Regions from separate parts of the Pseudogracilibacillus sp. SO10305 genome, predicted to be linked through region 1. Evidence: riboswitches for the same ligand, from Rfam matches in the RefSeq annotation. Region 1 holds a riboswitch; the other holds the start of a gene.
The links. Region 1 has a riboswitch for thiamine pyrophosphate ahead of thiD (bifunctional hydroxymethylpyrimidine kinase/phosphomethylpyrimidine kinase). Riboswitches for the same ligand answer to the same signal wherever they lie in the genome.
Positions count from the first base shown of each region.

Region 1 (3,192 bases):
ACTGATTTAATATATAAAAATAAAAATCTTCTTTATCGTGAAAATATTGATAAAAACTACCGCGTGGAATACCCGCCTCTTTTACAATATTCGCAATGGAAGCTTCAAATAATGGAACTCGTGAAAATTCTTTTTCTCCCGCTTCAATTAATACTTCCTGTTTTTCTGTAGGTAAATTATAAAAAGTCTGTCTCGGCATCCAAGTTCCTCCTAAGTACAAAGTCAAAATGACACAATGTCACTTCCACTCTATTTCATTATAGATGACACGGTGTCATCTGTCAATAAAAAATGACCTTCTTTGACCAATATGTGGCGGAAAATTGACAAAAATAAAACACCTTATCATTTTTCTAACCAATGACAAAGTGTTTTTCGTTTTATTGCGCCATCCATTTCGGTGGCATGTTTTTATCCCAATAAATATTGCCTAGTTCATAATGTGTTTCAAACTGATCTTTCCCTAAATGATAATGGAAATTAAACCAGTATCCTTCTTGCGGTTTAAAATCTCGACGAACGTGAAACTTCGCAATTATCTTTTCGTCTTTTACATCATAAACATTAAATATTCTTTCGCCATATCCTTTTGCAGGGTTTTCCGTAATTTCATAAAACGGTAATCTATCTTCTCCCGCTTCTGTAAAGATAGATGTTAAAGTTTCTTCCATTTTCGGTAAAATTACTTCTTGAAACTCATTTTCTAGTTGATTTTCAATCTTCGGTCCAAATTTAACGCTCGTTTGTGCAATAGCTTTTTCCATTAATGTGGCAGCTACATCCTCTTCCTCAACATCATATGTAGTTATTTGCTCCGCAATAATATTCGCTTTAGACGAATCAAACGTCTTCTCTGCTTTTCCTACATGTGCATCTACATCAAATGACGGAACATATAAACCTAACGTTATGAAAGCGACGAATGCAACGGCAATTTTTCTCATCCAAATTTTCATCGTATCATCTCGCTTTTTATTTTATATATACTTAACTGTATCATTTCACAAGGAAAAATACATGATTTTTAGTCATATTTAATAAATTTTTAACATTCTATATAACTTTAGTAACTTTTCATAAACATAGCGAAATATATACGTGCGAATAAAATGATAATGTCCTCTCCCCCAACCTCATTATGACAACTACAACATAATCTGCTATACTAGAGTCAGAAATCTACTAGGGGTGCCTTTTTCGTTGAAGGCTGAGAAGAAGTACGTGATATTTCTAACCCTCGTGAACCTGATCTAGTTCGAACTAGCGGAGGGAAGTAGGAATCCATGACTTTTTTTGCAGTCGAACCAGATTCTTTCACGAGGAATCTGGTTTTTTTATGGGAAAATTTACGTATTATAACGTCATGTACATCCCTAAAAATAAAATAAAGGAGCAATTTTAATGAAAGATATTACATGCGCATTAACCATTGCAGGTACAGATCCTACAGGGGGTGCAGGAATACAAGCTGATTTAAAAACATTTCAAGAATTACAAACATATGGTATGAGCATTGTCACATCTGTCGTTGCACAAAACACAACAGGTGTTCAAGCAATCGAACATATATCTTTAGATATGATTGAACAACAACTAGATTCTGTGTTTTCAGACGTTCCTGTAGATGCTGTAAAAACAGGTATGATTGCGAACATTGATATGATGAAAATAATAAAGAAAAAACTCGACGGAAAAAATCTTCCACTCGTGATTGATCCTGTTATGGTTGCTACAAGTGGAGACCCTTTAATTAATGAAGAGGCCCGTGATTTTTTACGTGATGAATTACTAGCTTATGCGACCGTTGTTACACCGAACTTACCAGAAGCTGAATTTTTAACGAACATGACAATTTCGACATTCAACGATATGAAAAAAGCAGCCGAAAAAATTGTTCATACGTATGGAGCAAAAGCCGCGCTCGTAAAAGGAGGCCATTTAAGTAAAGATAACGATGCTACAGATTTCTTATATGATGGAAACGACATGCATGTCTTTACAAAGAAACGAATTGATACAAAAGATACACATGGGACTGGTTGTACGTATTCAGCAGCCATTACCGCCCATCTTGCACAAGGTCTTTCTTTATATGAAGCAGTGGAAAAGGGAAAAGAATTTATCCAAGCTGCCATTGAAGAATCTATTCCACTTGGCGCTGGTAGTGGGCCAACAAAACATTGGGCAATTAGAGGGAGACAAGTATGAACATTCATGAGAACATCATGAAAAAGGCCCCTCTCGTCCACTGTTTAACGAATAATGTCGTAAAAAACTTTACCGCTAACGGGTTACTCGCTATTGGTGCTTCACCTATTATGGCCGATAACCCGATGGAAGTTAGCGAAGTCGCTAAAAAAGCAGATGCTATTTTAATTAACACTGGTACATTAATGGATTCGGATATGGAAGCAATGCTTACTACTGGAACTGTTGCAAATAATCATCAAAAACCAATCGTATTAGATCCTGTAGCAGTCGGGTCCTCTTCTTTTCGAAAACAAGCTTGCCTCAAATTTCTAAATGCAATAAACTTCACTGTAATTAAAGGAAATGCAGGGGAAATGGCAGCATTAGTTGATGAAAAAGTGGCAATGAAAGGCGTTGATTCTGTCGATCCTCCAGTAGAAACAACAAAATTAATCGCTAATAAAGTAGCAACAACTTTCCAAACAATCGCTGTGATTACAGGTGAAAAAGATGTTATTTCAAATGGAAAAGAAACATATATAAATGAACACGGTAATGAAATGTTAACACGCATAACTGGTGCAGGTTGTTTATTAGGTGCTATTATTGGAGCGAATTTAGCTTGTGAGGTAGACCATTTTAAAGCAACCTATCAAATAATCGAATTTTATACAAAAGCAGCGGAGCGAGCAATTGCATCTTCAAATGTCCATGGTCCAGGGACTTTTCAAGTTCACTTTTTAGATGCATTACATCACATCGATTAGGAGCGAAAGAAGATGAACAAAAATGTATTACGAAAATACTTCATTATGGGAAGTCAAGATTGCCCCAAAGATAGAACACCAGAAGCGACTTTGCGAGAAGCAATTCAAGGTGGAATAACCATTTATCAATTTCGTGAAAAAGGAAGAGGCAGTTTACAAGGTGAAGAAAAAATTGCCCTTGGTAAAGCATTACGAGCAATTTGCAAGGAAGCAAATATCCCTTTTATAATAAATA
Region 1 covers NZ_JAXHDE010000008.1:36,048-39,239, reverse strand. The annotation lists gene SPD45_RS08005 (TetR family transcriptional regulator) at 1-199, opposite strand, end outside; gene SPD45_RS08000 (YpjP family protein) at 381-956, opposite strand; TPP riboswitch at 1,175-1,289, shown strand; gene thiD (bifunctional hydroxymethylpyrimidine kinase/phosphomethylpyrimidine kinase) at 1,402-2,208, shown strand; gene thiM (hydroxyethylthiazole kinase) at 2,205-2,957, shown strand; gene thiE (thiamine phosphate synthase) at 2,970-3,192, shown strand, end outside.

Region 2 (3,192 bases), on a different contig from region 1:
CATTTTTGTAAAGGACGATGTTGAAAATAGACTTCCCCTTTTGTCGGGGTCATAATGCCAGCCATCAACTCAAGTAAAGTCGATTTTCCGGCCCCATTTTTTCCAAGGATAGAAATGAAAGCCCCTTTCGGAATAGCCATATAAATCTGTTGTAAAATGGTCCGCGCTTTTCGTTTATATGTTATATCTTCAAGGCGCATGACGGTTTCATTGTCTTTAGGATGCTCTTGTTTTTGTGCGGTCGGAAGCTTGCGAGCATGCAGATCGATTCCAAAAGAATGTCTAGAGAACTTCTTCGGTATAAAAATGCCCGCTTCTTCCACTTGTTCCTTATAAGTCGTAAACATTTCTTCTGGGGATGCATCTTGTAGCAAGCGACCATTTTTTCCTAATAATAAGACACGGTCTGTCATATCCAACCATGCATCTGCTTGATGGTCGATAATGAACACACTCATTTGCCGTTCTTCTTGAATTTGTTGAATAAGTTTTATGAATGATTCTGTTGCATGTGGATCCAAATTAACGGTTGCTTCATCTAAAATAAGCAATGTCGGCTCCAATAAAAGAACTGCAGCTAAAGCAATTTTTTGTTTTTCTCCCCCAGATAATTCGTGTAGTTTCCGATATTTAAATTTTTCCATGCCGACTAGTAAAAGTATCTCATCGATTTTTTCGTCCATTTCATGTTCACGGATCGCCATATTTTCTAATGTAAATGCTAACTCATCGGCAACATGGATCATGCAAAACTGCGCTTCAGGATCTTGAAAAACGACACCGATATGTTTGCTCCAAGCACCAGCTTGTGCGTCTTGCAAATGTGCTCCACGAAACATTATCGTGCCAGCTGTTTCTCCTTCCACCGCTTCTGGGTATAGCCCATTTAAACAGAGGGATAACGTGCTTTTACCAGAACCACTCGGACCCATGAGCAATGTCACTTCGTTTTCATGCAAGATAACATCTAGTCCTCGTAAAATAGGCTCATCCAATGATTCATAAGCAAACGAAAAATTTTCTATCGTTATAAATGGCAATTTTTTTGCATGTTGATTGTTTTCGTTTGAATATTTCTCGTTTTCCACACGCTTATGCTGCATCTTTTTCACGTTTTTTTCTAACCTCCTTGCCTAATGCATAACCATCTAATACACCTGTAAATGCTAACTTATCTGCTATCCATTTTCCGAGTACTCCACTTAGAAATGCCCCACTTATTAACCGAATGGAAAGCATGCCGATAAGCACGGTTGGAGCAAGAGCCATATTTCCAGAAGCGAATAATTGATAAATAAAACTATATATAGCTGCTATCATTCCTGACAAAATTAGTACGCGAAGGTGATAGTTTTTATATTTCGTTAATAGAAATGCCGTCTCAATCCCTGCTCCTTGGACAAGCCCAATTAACAAAATCTTCGCCCCACCAGGACCCCCTGCTAAAATTTCAACCCCCGCTGAAATAATTCCTGTAAAAAGAGCTGCCCCAGGTTTTCGAATAATATACATGGCAACGACAGATCCGATAAACCATAATCCAAATACAAATTCAAAACTAAATGGCGCAAGTCCGATCGGGGTTAATATATTTCGTAAAGTAGATGCAAACAAAACGAAAAACATATATAGTACCCCAGCAACAACCGAAATAATCGACAACATTACAATTTCTTTCAACTTCCAATTTTTCGTCATACGTCCATACACTCCTTGATTATTATTATTTTTGTCGTTCCTTTTTTGATCGCTCCTTTCTTTTTCACAAATAAAAAAACTGCATTCCCGATTAGGAAATGCAGTCGAATATATAAATATACAAAAATAACACATATACTGTATATGCCCGGCCACACTTCCCCACGCTAGTATTATCTAGATCGGGTGCCAAGGGTCAAGGATTACCTTTCTCAGCCATTCAACATAGCTCCCCTAGTGCTTTTTAAATATATGAAATTTTATAACTATGATTGTACGGGATTCCAGAGGAACTGTCAAGCTCCCTTCTTAATTTCACTGATCGTAAATACGAGAAAACGGACACAAATAAATGTAAATGAAATGAAACAGCTCTAATTACCTGTATGACGAGGATTTATACGACTTCCTTCGTTTATACGGTGTTCCCAAACTTTTTTGTATTATGTTATAATATTTGAATGGAACGATACGATTGTCATCACTATGATATCGTTCCATTTATTGCTCAATAAATAGCTATTGAATACAAGTATGTGAGGTTAGGAGAATATATAACATGGCAACAAAAAATATTATCGTAGAAAGAAATGTTCCGGCGACGATGCGGGATGGAACGACCTTATATGCAGATATATATCGTCCGGAAAAAGAAGGGACATATCCGATTTTACTTACGCGCATCCCATACGGAAAACATGATCCATTTTATTCGCATCGCTATTTAGATACACATCGTTTCGTTGATCACGGATATATCGTCATCATTCAAGATGTTCGTGGACGTTTTGCATCTGAAGGTACATTTTCGATGTTTACGAACGAAGCGAAAGATGGATATGATACGATTGAATGGGCAGCTCACTTACCATACTCAAATGGAAACGTCGGGATGTTTGGCCTTTCTTATTATGGATACACACAATTATTAGCTGCAACAGAAAAAGCGCCACATTTGAAGGCAATTTTTCCTGCCCAAACATTAAACGATAGTAGATCAGGTGCGACATATCAAAACGGTGCCTTTCTAGTCGGCTTGTTTCAATCGCTCATTTTAGGTACATTCGTGCCAGACTTATTAAAACGAACATATAAGGATGACCTAGCAACATATTATCGTATGATGCAAAAATGGGCACAAGAAGTCGACCAAATTGAGAAATGGTATGAAACAAAACCTATCAAAGATTGGTCTATTTTAAAAGAGTTCGGTTTAGAAGGTGATTTTCTCGACATGATCACACATGAATTAGACGATGATGCATTTTGGGAAACATATAGCTTATTAGAGAAATACCCGAACATACAAGTTCCTGCGTATCATCTTGCTGGTTGGTATGATTGCTTTTTATATAGTACGATTGAAAACTTTAAAAATATGCGTGCTAAAACTGATTATATGCAAAAATTAGTGATTGGACCGTGGGCACATGGTAATTTTGGACATGTGATTGGGGACCGTTCATTTGGCATGAGTGCGTCCGAACATTTCAT
Region 2 covers NZ_JAXHDE010000002.1:85,642-88,833, forward strand. The annotation lists gene SPD45_RS03040 (ABC transporter ATP-binding protein) at 1-1,103, opposite strand, end outside; gene SPD45_RS03045 (ECF transporter S component) at 1,093-1,698, opposite strand; TPP riboswitch at 1,841-1,944, opposite strand; gene SPD45_RS03050 (CocE/NonD family hydrolase) at 2,258-3,192, shown strand, end outside.
Region 2: another riboswitch for thiamine pyrophosphate. It lies ahead of SPD45_RS03045 (ECF transporter S component); the one in region 1 lies ahead of thiD (bifunctional hydroxymethylpyrimidine kinase/phosphomethylpyrimidine kinase).